Regions from separate parts of the Psychrobacillus sp. FSL K6-2836 genome, predicted to be linked through region 3. Evidence: riboswitches for the same ligand, from Rfam matches in the RefSeq annotation. Region 3 holds a riboswitch; each other region holds the start of a gene.
The links. A riboswitch is a leader RNA that binds a small molecule or an ion and turns the genes downstream of it on or off. The one in region 3 is predicted to bind S-adenosylmethionine.
Positions count from the first base shown of each region.

Region 1: it holds a riboswitch for S-adenosylmethionine, as region 3 does, so the genes downstream of both, MKY37_RS00965 (MetQ/NlpA family ABC transporter substrate-binding protein) here and MKY37_RS14295 (bifunctional homocysteine S-methyltransferase/methylenetetrahydrofolate reductase) in region 3, are expected to answer to the same signal.
Region 2: it holds a riboswitch for S-adenosylmethionine, as region 3 does, so the genes downstream of both, mtnW (2,3-diketo-5-methylthiopentyl-1-phosphate enolase) here and MKY37_RS14295 (bifunctional homocysteine S-methyltransferase/methylenetetrahydrofolate reductase) in region 3, are expected to answer to the same signal.

Region 1 is NZ_JBBOOM010000001.1:178,477-184,002, reverse strand. It holds gene MKY37_RS00980 (enoyl-CoA hydratase/isomerase family protein) at 1-194, opposite strand, end outside; gene MKY37_RS00975 (methionine ABC transporter permease) at 209-880, opposite strand; gene MKY37_RS00970 (methionine ABC transporter ATP-binding protein) at 873-1,898, opposite strand; gene MKY37_RS00965 (MetQ/NlpA family ABC transporter substrate-binding protein) at 1,956-2,777, opposite strand; SAM riboswitch class I at 2,870-2,985, opposite strand; gene MKY37_RS00960 (PPC domain-containing DNA-binding protein) at 3,139-3,645, shown strand; gene MKY37_RS00955 (pyridoxal phosphate-dependent aminotransferase) at 3,902-5,065, opposite strand; gene MKY37_RS00950 (carbon-nitrogen family hydrolase) at 5,150-5,526, shown strand, end outside.
Region 2 is NZ_JBBOOM010000001.1:2,268,113-2,273,638, forward strand. It holds gene MKY37_RS10605 (hypothetical protein) at 1-506, shown strand, start outside; gene MKY37_RS10610 (1,2-dihydroxy-3-keto-5-methylthiopentene dioxygenase) at 890-1,423, opposite strand; gene MKY37_RS10615 (methylthioribulose 1-phosphate dehydratase) at 1,439-2,053, opposite strand; gene MKY37_RS10620 (2-hydroxy-3-keto-5-methylthiopentenyl-1-phosphate phosphatase) at 2,050-2,715, opposite strand; gene mtnW (2,3-diketo-5-methylthiopentyl-1-phosphate enolase) at 2,720-3,934, opposite strand; SAM riboswitch class I at 4,241-4,345, opposite strand; SAM riboswitch class I at 4,504-4,660, shown strand; gene mtnK (S-methyl-5-thioribose kinase) at 4,736-5,526, shown strand, end outside.
Region 3 is NZ_JBBOOM010000001.1:2,984,703-2,990,228, forward strand. It holds gene MKY37_RS14280 (hypothetical protein) at 1-112, shown strand, start outside; gene MKY37_RS14285 (protoporphyrinogen oxidase) at 671-2,062, shown strand; gene MKY37_RS14290 (nuclease-related domain-containing protein) at 2,305-3,126, shown strand; SAM riboswitch class I at 3,428-3,536, shown strand; gene MKY37_RS14295 (bifunctional homocysteine S-methyltransferase/methylenetetrahydrofolate reductase) at 3,609-5,468, shown strand; gene metH (methionine synthase) at 5,449-5,526, shown strand, end outside.

The sequences.
Region 1 (5,526 bases), 2.8 Mb from region 3:
GCACCAGAGGAGAATGCAGTTTCATCCGCTCCTTTAAGTATTAAAAGTTTAACTTGCTGATCTTTCTCCAGTTCACTTAATAATTCACCTAATTGCTTAAACATAGCCAGGGAGAATGAATTCTTCTTATCCGCTCGATTAAAGACAAGCGTCGCAATAGAACCATTGCGCTCTACATATAATAGATTTGTCATTTTGGAGCCTCCTATTAATCTTTTTTAATACTAGCTGCGATACGGTTTCCGATAGATTGGATACTTTGTACAAGGATGATCAATATAAATACAGTCGCATACATCACGTCTACTTCGTATCTTAAGTGACCGAAACGATATGCTACGTCACCTAAACCACCTGCTCCAACCATACCAGCCATTGCTGTAGCACCGATTAAACTGACTGTTGAAATGGTTAATCCTAAAATAATAGAAGGGCGAGCTTCTCGAAGTAATACATTCCAAATGATGGCGCGTGTACTAATACCCATTGCGGTATATGCCTCAATTACTCCATTTTCCACTTCTAGTAAAGCTGACTCCATTAGACGTGCGATATAAGGTGCAGAATAAATTACTAATGGAACAATAACACCTTTTACACCAATAGATGTTCCAACTATCAACTTTGTAAAGGGTAGTATGAAAAAAAGTAAAATGATGAAAGGAACTGAGCGTACAATATTAATGATTAAATTACTAAATTGATAAATAATTTTGTTATCAAATGCCTGCCCAGGTCTAGTTAGTACGATTAAAATACCTAATGGAATCCCTATTAATACTGAGAAAAAGAGAGAAATACCAACCATTTGAAATGTTTGTACAACAGATTCGCCGATAATCGGCAGCCATTGTTCGATAAATTGATCAATTCTACTCATGTGATTGTCCCTCCAGTTCTTCTGTTGCTACACCTTGTGATTCTAAATAGTGGATAGCATTTCTAACCTGTTCTTTGTCGCCTATTAAGTGAACGACTATATTTCCAACAATGCCATTTTTCAATTCAATAATATTGGCAGTTAAAATATTAGGCTGGACATTAAATTTCTGACTAACTTCAGCTAATAATGGTTTTCCAGTGCTTTCCCCGACAAATGTTAAGCGAGTAACCGCACCCGTAACATTTAGTTGAGAAATCAATGAGGAAGATAAATTACGCTGACTAATTGTATTTAAAAACTTTTTAGTAGTAGGGTGGTTAGGTTTTGTGAAAAGATTAATGGCTGTATTTTGTTCAACAATTTCTCCATTTTCCATGACATATACATGATCACAAATTTTTTGAATGACATTCATTTCATGGGTGATTAATAGAATAGTGATTCCTAATTCCCGATTTATCTTTAGAAGCAAATCCAAGATGGAATCAGTTGTTTCCGGGTCAAGTGCGCTTGTTGCTTCATCACTAAGCAAAACTTCTGGTTCCTGCGCTAGTGCACGGGCAATGGCGACACGCTGCTTTTGACCACCAGATAACTGGTTAGGGTAGTTCGTATGTTTGTCAGTCAATCCAACTATTTCCAAATATTGTTCCACACGTTTTTTTACTTGCTCTTTATTATAGCCAAGTAGCTTTAGTGGAATGGCGATATTATCATAAACAGTAGCCGTTTTTAATAGATTAAATCCTTGAAATATCATGCCGATTTTATTGCGGGTTTCACGCAGTTTAGGAAAGGGAAGGGAAGTAAGTTCTACTCCGTTTATGAAAACTTTCCCTTCCGTTGGCTGTTCAAGTAAATTTACGCATCGAATCAGGGTACTTTTACCAGCACCACTATATCCAATGACACCGTGGATTTCTCCTTTATTTACCTGAATGTTCACTTGCTTTACTGCTTTTACTGTTCCACTTTTGCTATTAAACTCTTTCGAGACATTTTCTAATATAATCATTTACTATCTTCCTTTCTAAAGAAAACGCTACCGAAGTCGGTAACGTTTTCAAGTCCATTATTCGTCCCAGCTTGCTAATACAGAACCTTTAAACTCTTCTTCGATGAATTTTCTTACTTCTTCAGATTGATATGCTTTTACCAACTTTTGAATCGTTGGATCATCTTTGTTTTCCGCACGAACTACAATATAGTTCACATAAGGAGAGTTTGATGATTCAAGTAAAATAGAATCATCTTTTGGACTGATTCCAGCAGCCAGTGCAAAGTTTGTATTGATAGCAGCTGCATCTACTTCACTAAGTTGTTTTGGTATTTGAGCAGCTTCTAATTCAATGAATTCTAGGTTTTTTGGATTCTCTTCAATGTCATAAATACTAGCTGTCTCTCTTTTGTCTTCTTTAATTTTGATATAACCAGCTTCTTCTAAGATATATAAAGCACGAGCACCGTTTGTTGGGTCATTAGGTAAACCAAAAGTTGCACCGTCTGGCAGATCATCAATTGACTTGTATTTTTCTGAATATACACCCATCGGATTTAGTATTGTTTTTCCTACTGGTACTAAGTCAGTATTGTGATCCTCGTTAAACGTGTCTAGGAAAGGTTCGTGTTGATAGCTATTCGCATCTAAATCACCTTCTGATAATGCTGTGTTAGGTAGAATATAATCTGAGAATACTTGAAGTTTGACTTCTAATCCGTCTTTAGCTGCAACTTCTGCAGCCACTTCCACAATTTGTTCATGTGGTCCTGCAGTTACACCTACTACTATTTTGTCCTCGTTAATCGCTTTTGTTTGTGAATCTGCGTCGCTTCCACAAGCAGCAAGAGTACCAGTTAAAAGTACAGTTGATAACAATAGTCCTAATTTCTTCATTTTTCATTCCTCCGAATAATTATTAAGAACGTTGTATAAATATAAAAGCCTCTCTTCCATTAGAAAGAGAGGCGCAAATATACGTTTGTCCTCTCTTATCTATCAAAACAAAATGTTTTGCAGGATTTAGCACCTTTCCACATACTGTTAGTATGTGGATGGTTGCCGAGCTTCATCGGGCCAGTCCCTCAGCTACTCTTGATAAGAGATATCAGCTATTAAGTTTTCCAACAGTTCATAAAATATAATTTACTACATCAACTTATGAAAGTCAACACACTTTTTTTATTGTTGCATATAACATTCGAAATAGTTTATGTTTAATAACAATAAATAATTATACATTAGGAGTGTGTAAGCGTTGTCAAAAATTAGAGTAAATTTTGCGGTAGGACAGCTAGGGAAGGTTGTAGGTGCACGTTTGGTTTATGGAACTGACCTACTAGAAGGGATAGAGGAGTTGTGTAAAACAAATGGAATTAGTTCCGCTACTATTCTTAGCTGCTTTGGTAGTTTTCAAAGAAGTGGATTTGTTTATTTGATCCCAAACGAAGATTCGCCTATAGGTGTAGGCTACAATAATCTTATTGTAAAAGAGGGACCAATTGAATTTTTGCAAGGAACAGGGGTTGTATGCCAAAGAGATGGGCAGTTTGAAACACATTTTCACGGCTCGATATGTGACCAAAATGGTAATATTTTTGGTGGTCATTTTATAAAAGGCGAAAATCCTGTTATTACAGTAGACCTAGTATTAGCTGAAACTATGGAAATGGAGTTTCGAAGACAGTTTGACGAAGAAACAGGTGCGAATCAGTTTTACCCAGTAGAAACAAATAAAGAAACACCTAACCAGCTACTTAAGTGAATAAATGACAGAGACTGGGACAGAAGTAGAAATTTTATTGGATTAGGAGAAACCTTTACTAAATAATGGATAATTAATAAAATTGATTGAAATGGAGGGGCAACTCCTACTGGAATAGGGTGACGCTTGAGACTAAAGGCTCAGGCCGCGCCAGTGGAAAGCGTCCCTGGAATGGAAATCAATTTTGTGCACAGCAAAAAAACAGCATTTTTCTCACAGAGAAAAATGCTGTTTTGGGGTTCTGTCCCAGCCTCTTTTAAAATAAATTCAGTTTTCCAATACGTGTAATTGCTTCTTTCAAACGTTCTTCATCGACTAAAAGACCAACTCGAACATATCCTTCGCCGTAAGTACCAAATCCATTACCGGCAGCAACAGCTACGTCTGCTTCTTTCAAGAGTAAATCTGCAAAAGCTTCACTTGTATAATTATTGGGTACAGGTAACCATGCGAAGAAGGAACCTTTGGGTGCCTTTACCCGCCAGCCAATACTGTTGCAAGATTCGATTAGGGCATTTCTTCTACCTTCATATAAATTCACTAATTCTTCTACACATTCCTGACTTTCATTTAACGCAGCAGTGGCAGCGTCTTGAATAGCAGGGAAAAGACTAACAAATAAATGGTCTTGAATTATATTAATAGCTTCAATAATTTTAGCATTTCCTACAGCAAAACCAACTCTCCAGCCGGCCATATTATACGTTTTGGATAGAGTATACATCTCTATGCCAACTTCTTTCGCACCTTCTGCCTGTAAAAAACTTACTGGCTTCACGTCATCAAATCCGATTCCTCCATATGCAAAATCATGAACAATAGCAATATCAGTCTCTTTCGCTAACGTAACAGTCTCTTGGAAAAAGTCTAAAGTAGCAATTGCCCCAGTAGGGTTATTAGGATAATTCAAATACATCAGTTTGGCTTTTTGTTTTTGCTCCTCCGTTAAAGAGCTGTAATCAGGTAGGAAATTATTTTCCTCGATTAATGGCATCGTGTTAAACTCAACATTTGCAAGTCCCACCCCTGACAAATAATCAGGATAGCCAGGGTCTGGAAGAAGCATTAAATCATTTTCATTCATCAGTGCTAACGGAAGCTCGACTAAACCAATTTTAGTTCCAAATAAAATTGCCACTTCCGTTTCAGGATCAATGTCCACATTATATTCTCGTTTATAGAAATTGGCTGCAGCTTTTTTAAAATCCCCAGTTCCACGAAATGGACTATACTTATGATTTAGTGGATTAGCAGCAGCTTCTTGCAGTGCTTGTACAATATGAGGGGGGGTAGGCTGATCAGGATTACCCTGTCCTAAATTAATCACATCTCTACCTTCTAGAACTGCTTCTCCTACTTTTTTTACTAGTGTAGCAAAAAACTGCGAAGGTAGACTTTTTAAACGGTTTGAAAATTCCATATACGTAACCTCGTTTTCTAATTAGTTGCATTTGTTAGTCAAATCTTATAATCTTTTTATAATTATGTCTATAGGGGTGTCAAAATGAGGATTGCTTGTGTCCAGTTAAATATAGCTTTTGGGAATCCAAAAGAAAATTTTAGAAAAGTGGAAGAGAAGATTCGAAAAGCGGCGATGTTAAATGCAGAAATCGTTGTACTGCCTGAAATGTGGAATACTGGTTATGATTTAACACATCTTGAAGAAATAGCTGATATAAACGGGGAAGAAACCAAAAATCTCTTGACGGGGTTAGCAAAAGAGTTACAGATTCATATTATTGGTGGATCAGTTTCAACGAAAAAAGATAATCATTTCTTTAATACAATGTACATCGTAAATAATACTGGAGAGCTGATTGCAGAATATGACAAAGCTCATTTATTTAAATTAATGGATGAACATCTTTATTTAGCAGCAGG
Region 2 (5,526 bases), 720 kb from region 3:
CATTGGTGGGCCCATTTAATAATATAAGTACTTTTCAAGTAGATGCACTTTCTAATAGCCTAGTTACTGATTCGGAATTTGCTATATTGTACGATTCATGCAGAAGTGGTTCGGCTAACAAGAATAAGTTGTTTTCTATCAGTCAAATAATGGAGTCACTTGAACGTGAATTAGGTACTGATTGGCGAGAACAGTGCTTTATCTTTTCTCAAGATGGTATGAATTATGGAATCAGTATTCCTCATATTGAACAGGGTACTACTGATGAGGGAAGAATGTTTTATTTTGGGGTTGTACCAGAGCGACGAGGAAAAGGATATGGCAAGATATTTCATTCTATTACATTGGAACTTTTGAAAACATTAGGTGCCAAAACTTATGTAGGAAGTACAGACACAGGGAATGCCCCTATGAGACGTATTTTTGAAGCAAATGGATGTATTTTACGAGATATTAAAGGTATCTACCGAATAGACATGAAAAAAGTGGATGAACTCATAAAATGAGTCATCCACTTTTTTTAAGATTAAGTATATAAAAGGGACCCGTGAAATTAGGGGTTCTATTTTGAAAGGAAGGATGAAAAAGGTGATTTTCTTTTATGCTAGTGGAAATACAGGGAAATAATAAGTATTCACTAAACAAAGAAGCGAAATAACGAACGAATTTGCATATTCTAGGCCCACATGATGTGGATCAGACAGTCGTTGAGAAATTTCTTTTTATTTTGCGACGAGCTTTTCGTAGAAGCACCACGATGTCGCGTACTTAGACTGTCAGTCCTTCTATGAATAGGAAAGTAGCTTTGCTCTAGTTCCGTTTTTTCTTATTTTTAGAGAAATAGATTGGAAGCTGCTCCTTAGTTAATTCCTACAAGGAGTATTTATTTTTATTGTTCTACTGCTTCCTCTTGATAAACTGGAACCCAGCCCTCTGTTGTTACAAATATGCGAACAGCAACAACTTTACGGTCCTCTGATAATGTGAAGTAATGTGTAATATTCTCAGGTACGGATATCAAATCACCAGGTGAAAGATGAACTTCAAAGTAGCCTTTGTCCTTGCCTTGTATTATGAAGACACCATGGCCACTTACAATATAACGAACTTCATCGTCCGTATGAAGGTGCTTGCGTTCGAAATTTTTTAACAGTTCATCTAAATTAGGGTTTGAATCAGATAGAGAAATAATATCAGCTGCTTGATAGCCACGACGGGTAGAGATATCGTCTATTTCCACTTGGAAAGCTTGTAGAATCTCTTGCTTTTCTTCGTCGTTTAAGTCGAATTTTTCACGAAGATTTTCTGGTAACTTGTCATTATCCCAATGTTCATAAATTACTTCCTGACTTTCTAAAAATGCTGCTACCTCGTTTTGTACTTCAATTGTTTCACTTGTTTCTTGGATTTTAATAATAGCCATCAAAAATCTTCCTTTCTATTTTGAGTGTATTTGATGTAATGCTAATTGATATTGAAATAAAAACTCACAAGCCTCAAGGAGTTTTTTAGCTTCGAACCCATCTTTTCCCCAAACTGTTATACCATGGTTCCGAATAAGTATAGCTCCCTTGTCAGCAGAAATAAAAGATGTAAACTCTTCTGCAAGTTTCGGAATATGAGCGTAGTTTGGAATAATTGGTATAGAGAGTATTGCATCCTCTTCCCACATTCCAAATGCTTTAATAAGTTCAATGCCTTGAAAATCAACTGAACCTTTATCGCCGTATAATTCAGAGATAACGTTATTGGCAACTGTATGGATGTGTAGACTGCAACCTGCATTTGTCTCTCGATATATTGCACAGTGTAGTAATGTTTCGGCAGATGGAGTTAAATGAGTATTTTCTACTGGATTTCCAGTGGCATCAACAAGTAAAAAATCTTCTGAAGTCCTCTTTTTTTTATCTTTTCCGCTTGCAGTTACTAAAAACTCTATAGGATTATCATTTACTTTAATAGCAAGATTTCCGCTAGTCCCCATAAACCAATCTCTTGCAGCTAACTCATCTTTTATATTCGCAAGTTCTTCCCATTTATCTTGTAAAGTCATAATTTCACACCTAATTTAGCATCAATAATCTTTATCACATCGTGGAAGTTCTCAAATGGCTCATAGGGAATATTTATTTCCTCGCATTTTTCGATTAAGAAGTCTCTTGCGATAATGATATCTCCCAATTTTGCTGCTTCTAAATCAGTAATAGAATCGCCAATTACAACACTCATAGCATCTTGGTCAAGCAGAGTACGAATAATAGATGGTTTACAGCAACCACAGCCTTGGCTCGTGCATTGTTCATCACAGCTATGTGGAAAATCAATGTGAATTGTATCCTTGGAAAATTCTGATGTATTACAATAAACTCCTGCAAATGGCCCGAATGGTTCTAGTAGCTTATGGACGAAAAAGTCTATACCGCCACTTACGATATAAAGTGGTATGTCATGCTTTTTTGTAAAGGATACAAATTCACTAAATCCATCGCGAATAATCGCCTGCTTAAGTACAAAAGAAATAATTTCATCTTTTGACTCGATAGGTAGGAGAGCGAACATTTTTGCTACGCCTTCTCGTATGGAAATTCGTTGACCTAAAATATCATCTTTAATCGGTGTCCATTCTGGTGGAGCAAACTTTTTCATAATTGCCATAATATTATCCTGATTGGTAATGGTTCCATCAAAGTCACAAAAAACTACAAGTTTACTCATATAATCACCCCCATAATTCAATTGCTGTTTTTAGTTCACTATGTTGTTTCGCTGCCTGTTCTAACGGAATACCTTCCAAAACAGCTGATACGGCCTGCCTAAAAGCTAAACCACCTCCTGTTGCACCTGCGGGATGCCCATGTACACCCCCGCCTGCATTAATAATGCTATCAATTCCATAGTCATCCATTAATAGTGGTACGAGACCGGGGTGAATTCCTGCAGATGGAACTGGAAAGCATTGTTTAACCTTGCTGATTTTTGTTAGCTCTTCACCTAAAGAAAGAGCTATAGACTTTTCAAGCGCAACGCTACCATAAGGAGAAGGGAACAATGAAAAGTCTGCTCCTGCATAACGAGTAAGTTTTCCAAGAACTAGTGATGTTGAAACCCCATAAAATGCTGAGGACGTTAATGCTCCACTATAAGCCGGGTGTGCCATAAGTGGCAATTGGATTTCCTCGTCTTCCGCTAGCTCTTGAAGAACGTCTAATCCATAAGTGTGAACATTAAATAGGAGTGCATCTGCTCCAAGTTCTCGGGCTTTTTTGGCCTTATCTTTTAACTCGAATGTACGTCCCGACAAATTTACTGCATATAAAGTACGATGCCCGGTGTCTTCATACACTTGCCTCAAGACTTCGCGCCCAGTAGTAATACGTGTTTCAAAAGGAGTAAGTGGGTTTTCGAATAGAATTTCATCATCTTTTACAAGATCAACTCCACCGAGTGCCTGCTGTTTAAGCTGCTCGGCTAAATAGTCAATATCTCTCCCAATGACTCCTTTGAATATACTCATAACTAGTGGGCGTTCATGGACTCCTAATATTTCTCGGATTCCTTGTATGCCGAAGCGTGGACCAGGGAAATGAGACAACATATTTAGATCGAATTGTAAATCTAATAACTTTACTTCACCGTCTAGCGATAGTTTGCCGAAGACTGTTGTTAAAATTGCCGGAATATCAGTAGAAAAATTTGCTGCAGGATAGAATATTTTAATTTCTCCCTTAATTTTTTCCGGTTGAATGGGATGTAGGATGTCCTTAAATTCAGTAACAGATATTACAATTCCTTTATGCTTTTTTAGCTGTTCCTGTTCTAATAAAGCTAAACTGGTCCAAGAACCAATAGTCAATCCAAGTGCAATATCTTCCGCCTTTTTTTCAAAAGAACCAGATTTTCCGTATAGTTGATAGTGCGCGGTAATTCCGCTCATTTTTTCACTCCTAACTTAATAAATGTGCAAGCGTCTATGCTTGGGAAGTCAGTCTAAGTTCGCGACATCGTGGTGCTCCTGCGCAAAGCTCGTCGCAAAATAAAAAAACATTTCGCAACGACTGACTGACCTACATCCTGTGGGCCTCCGACTAGCGCTTGAAGAATTTCACGAAAAGGCGTCTTGTTCCTTTGCTGAAATTCTGAAGCGGCACGAGGAGCTGGATAGAATATAAGAAAAGCGCAAGCGCTCAACGGATAATATAAAAAACCTCTTCAAATAAGAAGAGGTTAATAGTTTAACAACTTCTTATTTCTCAGCCTGTTGGCTGCAAGAATTAGCACCGTGTTCAAAATTGAATCGGTTGCCGGGTATCATAGGGCTTGTCCCTCCACCTGCTCTAAATAAGAAAATATTCAGTTGAATTATTTAATAAATTACATTGATTATTCCATGCATTAAAAATTCTGTCAACAAAAAAATTAAAAATTATATTTATTCGAAATACTGTTGACATAACTTTTTCTAGTATGCTAGGATTCTAAACAAACATCAATAGTAGTACCGCACTCTTATCAAGAGCAGGCAGAGGGATAATGGCCCGATGACGCCCAGCAACCGACCGTAATACCGTTGTGAGACGGGGCGCTTTATGCGCCGGAATGTAAAATTCCGTAAGGCACGGTGCTAATTCCATCAGAAAGTTTACTTTCTGAGAGATAAGAGGTTCAGAATCTCTTATTCTTAGCCTCTTTCTTTTGGAAAGAGGTTTTTTATTTTTTAAATGAGAGGGAGATAGTAATGGCGGTAGTAGCGACGAAAAAATACGAAGCATTAACTAAAGAAACGGCAATTTCACTGGCAATTGAATTATCATTGTTCTCGAACGAAGCTCCATTAGTTTGTGAAGAGATTGGTGATGGAAATTTAAACTATGTATTCCATATAGCAAATCGAGCAAGTGGGCATGGAGTTATTATTAAACAGGCCTTACCCTATGCAAAAGTAATCGGGGAGAGTTGGCCACTTACACTGAAAAGGGCAAAGATTGAAGCGAGTGCATTACAAAAACATGGAGAATATGCTGCCGCTCTAGTTCCCAAAGTTTATGCAACAGATGAAAATTTAGCAATCACGGTTATGGAAGACTTATCTCATCTAGAAATAGTGCGTGAGGGTTTGATAAAAGGGGAGTCCTATCCTAAACTGTCATCTGACATTGGGGAATATCTGGCTTCGACACTTTTTCATACTTCTGATTTTGCACTTCATCCCTTCGAAAAAAAAGCGCTTGTTGTAGAATTCTCTAATCCAGAATTGTGTAAGATCACGGAGGACTTAATCTTTACGGATCCTTTTTTTAATCATGAAACTAATGACTTTGAACCTGCATTACGATCAGAAGTGGAAGAAATATGGAATAATAATTTATTAAAGCTCGAAGTAGCAAAATTAAAAAGAAGCTTTTTGACAGAAGCTGAAGCTTTGCTACATGGAGATCTTCATACGGGAAGTATATTTGCGAGTGAAGAAGAAACTAAAGTAATAGATCCAGAGTTTGCTTTTTATGGTCCTATTGGATTTGATATAGG
Region 3 (5,526 bases):
ATTTCTCATGTTAGGGGATACAATATTCACGTCTATAGCTGGGGTAATATTTGGCTACGTTCTGTTAGATAGCTTAAAAAGTAACACCTCCTCTACGGAAAGTGTGAGTTAGTATAATGCAAGTTGTTGACTGATATAAAGCTATACAATATGAAGTAAGAAAATTGGATTTTGATTTCTTCATTGCCTCTTAAGAAAAGGACCTTATAAAAGGTCCTTTCAGACTGTATACAACTCAATTTTTGGTGCATAGAGTTGTATACTAAAATCGGCAAGGACCACCACTTCGCTTTCCGTGGGCTTGGCTTTTGCCTCCTCGTCACTGCGTTCCTGCGGGTCTTCTGCTCAAGCTGTTCCCACAGGATTCTTCGTGGTGGTCCTTGCCTTATAAACAACTCCTTAAAGGTTTCCACTATATATACTTTTATTTAGATAAAGCAACCTCTTTAAAGATATTTATTATTACTCATAGCAGTTTATAAAAATACTTTTGTCGTCAAGCTGAAAGGACCTTATAAAAGGTCCTTTTTTAGTCCTCTGCGTACCTACTTCAATTTAGTGCTAACTTCTCTATTTCTTCACAATTCCTTTTAACAGTGAGGTAAATCATATCCGATATTTTAAAAAACACTTATACTAGTTGTATGAATTGAAATAAGGAGTGGTTACGTTGAAAAAAATAGTGGTTATTGGTGGGGGAATTACAGGGCTTTCTACAATGCATTATTTGCAAAAACTTAAAAACGAAAAGTCTTTAGATATAGAGTTAGTATTAGTTGAAGCGAATGAGTATTTAGGTGGTAAGATTCATACCGTGAAGCAGAACGACTTCATAATTGAGGTTGGTGCGGATTCAATCGTTGCAAGAAACGAAGCCATCTCAGAGTTGATTGAAGAGCTTAAGCTTGAAGATGAAAAAGTGTATAACTCTACGGGCATTTCATACATTTACACAAACAATGAATTACATGCGATTCCCGCAGACACTGTATTCGGTATTCCCACAAGCATCGAGTCGTTAAATAGCAGTACGTTAGTATCAGAAGCGGGGAAAAAAGAAGCATTAAAGGATTTGGAATTGCGAAATGAAACCTTTACGAAAGAAAGCTCCGTGGGGTCATTTTTAGAATATTTCTTAGGGAAAGAATTAGTTGAAAAACAAATTGTACCTGTGTTATCTGGTGTGTATTCTGGCGATTTAAATAAGCTAACTATCGCTACAACACTGCCTTATTTGATTGATTATAAAAATAAATACGGAAGTATTATTAAAGGTTTTGAAGAAAATAAAGCCAAATTCCTTGCAGCAGCAAATAAGAAGTTTATCTCTTTCCGACATGGGCTTTCTACACTTATCGATCGTTTAGAGGAAGTGCTGAGTGAAACAACGATTATTAAAGGTGTGGCAACGAAGAAAGTGGAAAAGAAGGATAACCGCTATCTGGTTTTATTGGCTAATGGAGAAACGATTGAAGCAGATAGTGTAGTGCTCGCTACTCCTCATCATGTAGCTCAGGTAATTCTTCAGGACGAAGAGTTAGATACTGATTTCAACAGCCTTAAAAATTCATCTCTTATTAGCGTATATCTTGGTTTTGATATACCTGACGAGCAACTCCCTGCAGAGGGTACTGGTTTTATCGTATCCGAAAATAGTGATGTGAAATGTAATGCATGCACGTGGACAAGCCGCAAATGGACACATACATCAAAGGACAATCAATTACTTGTTCGAATGTTCTATAAGAGCTCAAGTCCAGTCTTCGAGAGCATGAAGGATATGACGGAGGATGAGCTAGTAAAAGTTGCGCTCCAAGACATTGAAATGAGCTTGAAATTAACGGGCAAGCCTGAGGTGATTGAAGTAACAAAATGGAACGACCAAATGCCAAACTATCATTTAGCACACGGTGAGGCGATTCAGTCATTAACAGCTAAAATGACTGACGCAATGCCAAACGTAGTGCTGGCTGGCTGTTCTTATTATGGGGTTGGAATTGTCGCTTGTATTAAGAACGGTAAAGAAACTGCGGAAAATATTATAAATTCAATAGTTGAGTAAGTTTTTGGACCAAAATTCAATTTTGGTCCTTTTTTATGGGGAAAGTGGAATAGTTGCATATTTGGTGAAATTTACAATTTCTTTTGTTGTGCTACGATGCAGATGGAGGTGATTGTATGCTTAAAAATATGGATTCTTGCGAATATAATTTAATTGGTTTACAAGTGTTAGGGGAACGATGAAATGATACACATGCACAAAAGGAAATAATTATTGCAAAAGCAAAGGGGGCAAAAGCTGGTTTGCAAGGAGAACGAAGAATAAGTGAGGTGTTTGCAAAATATACATTTCCTTTTGAGTACTTATTCGTTGAAAATGTAGGGTTGAATTCAAACGGTAAATTTCAAATGGATGCAATCTTTCTTACTCCCTTTTTTTTAGTAATTCTTGAAAGTAAAAATATAAGTGGTAAGTTATTTTTCAAACAAAACCCTGCATTGTTAGAGCGTGAAACAAATGATGGGAAAATAGATGTATTTGAAAGCCCAGAAATTCAATTATCCCGGAATATTTATTTACTGGAAGAATGGCTAGGAGATCAAGCATTGACTATCCCCATACACGGAGTGATCGTTCTTAGCAATCCGAAAGTAAGAGTGATTGAACCCCCGAAAAAACATAGTGCTATTCTTCCACAAACCATTCCTGTCTATTTGCGCAATCTTCCTCGTGAAAATGTATATTTTAATTCGAATGAGATGCAAAAATTTAGTGAAAAAATAAAAGTCGACCAACAAACCTATATTCCCTTTCCAATGTGTGCACGCTGGGGAATTAAACCTGAAGACCTGAAAAGCGGAGTCCGCTGTGAAAACTGTAATTTTCATGGAATGGTAAAAAGAAAAAGTGGTTGGACTTGCGCTCGCTGTGGTCATTTCGATAAATTCGCACATGAAAAAGCTATTAGGGATTGGTTTATGCTGATTAGTGATACTATTACGAATAAACAATGCAGAACATTTCTTCATCTAGAGTCAAATTATATTGCGCACAGAATCCTGCATTCAATGAATCTAACCAAGATTGGAACATCCAGGAACACCAAGTATAAATGGATATGGTAAAGCAACTGTGCATATACTGAGAAAGATAGAAAAAGAGTGAATCGCTAGAATGTAGAGAAGAATCACTAGAATGTAGCAAAGAATCGCTAGAATGTGGCGAAGAATCGCTAGAATGTAGAGAAGAATCACTAGAATGTAGCGAAGAATCACTAGAATCCAGAACAGAATCACTAGAATATACAGGAAAATCACTTGAATGCGATAAACATAAGTCAAAAAGTATAGAAAATTCAAAACATGTCTTGACGCTTTAGTTGAATAAAGGTACGATATGTCTAATTAGAAAATTGAATAAATGAAATTCTTATCAAGAGAAGCTAAGGGACTGGCCCTATGATGCTTCAGCAACCAGCCAATTAATTGGTCAGGTGCTAAATCCAGCAGACTTTGCAAAGTCTGAAAGATGAGAAGGTGGTATCTTGCATACTCGTAAAGCCTTCTTTTCATGGAAGGCTTTTTTATATGGAGAGGATGGATACAATATGGGTTTATTAGAGGGGTTACAGACATCTATACTGACAGCGGATGGGGCAATGGGTACGTTACTTTATTCGTATGGAATCGATTATTGCAATGAGGAATTGAATATTCAAAAGCCGGAAATTATTGAGAAGATACATCAGGATTATATTGCAGCTGGAGCAGATATTATTCAAACGAATACGTATGGAGCGAATGCCATCAAGCTTGCTCGCTATGGCTTAGAAAACCAAGTGAAAGAAATAAATGAAGCGGCTATCCAAATTGCTAAAAGAGCTGCTGCACCGGGCAACCAATTTGTCCTCGGTACGATTGGGGGCATTCGAGGAATTCGGAAAAGTGATGCCTCGCTTCAGGAGATTATCCAATCACTCGATCAGCAGGCAATCCAGCTGTTAGCAGGAGATCCAGATGGATTATTACTCGAAACGTATTATGACTTGGAAGAATTAAAGACTACTATAACGCATCTTCGCTCACATACAGATATTCCAATCATTGCCCAAGTATCCATGCATGAGCCCGGTATTTTGCAAAATGGTTTACCACTTAATGATGCTCTGCTTCAGCTTGAAGCAATTGGGGCGAACATAGTTGGAGTCAACTGTCGACTAGGTCCCCATCATACGATTCAAGCATTAGAAGGAGTAAAGCTTCCGGAAAAAGCGTTCCTATCTGCTTATCCGAATGCGAGTCTGCTTGATATAGATGAAGGACGGATTGTCTATGAGTCCGATGCTGAATATTTTGGTAAAGCTGCGTTATACCTGAGGGATGCAGGAGTCCGACTAATAGGGGGCTGCTGCGGGACGACGCCAAAGCATATAGAAGCAGTAAAAAAACATATTGGGCATTTAGCACCAATTACGAGTAAAGTTGTAGAGTTGAAAAAGCCAATTATTATTCAAGACGCCAAACCGACTAACACACAGCCCCTTCATGAAAAAGTTAAAACCGAACGGACGATTATTGTGGAATTAGATACTCCTCGTCACCTAGATACAGCTACTTTCATGGAAGGTGCGGAACAGCTATATGCCGCTGGAATTGATGCAGTGACGATGGCGGACAATTCATTGGCCTCCCCACGTATTAGCAATATGGCAATGGGTTCTATGTTAAAGTATGAAAAAAAAATTCGTCCCCTCGCTCATATTACATGCCGTGACCGTAACTTAATCGGTCTTCAATCTCATTTGATGGGGCTGGATGCGCTAGGCATTCATGATATTCTTGCGGTAACTGGGGACCCAACGAAAATTGGGGATTTCCCTGGAGCAACAAGTGTTTATGATGTTTCGAGCTTAGAGTTGCTGCAGCTAATCAAACAATTAAACGAAGGTATTTCTTTCTCTGGAAAATCACTTCGTAAAAAAGCTAATTTCTCAGTAGCAGCTGCGTTTAACCCAAATGTTCGTGTGCTTGAGCGTGCAGTGAAGCGACTTGAGAAGAAAATCGAATGTGGGGCTGATTATTTCATCACGCAGCCTGTATATTCAAAAGAAAAAATGCATGAAATATATGAAGCAACGAAGCATTTATCGACGCCTATTTTCATCGGCATTATGCCATTGACCAATAGTCGTAATTCTGAGTTCCTCCACAATGAAGTGCCTGGCATTAAATTGTCCGAAGAAGTGCTGGAACGGATGCGTTTATGTGGAGAAGATAGAGAGCGTGCTACTGCAGAAGGTATTCAAATATCGAAGGAATTAATCGATACAGCAGCAGAACTATTTAACGGCATTTATATTATTACACCATTTTTCCGATATGATATGTCCCTCGAGTTAATTCATTATATTCAAGAAATTGATCGTAAGAAAGAGAGAGAATTCAGCTATGTCCAAACATCTAATTGAGCAGCAACTCCAAAAGAGAATACTAATTATCGATGGTGCGATGGGAACGATGATACAA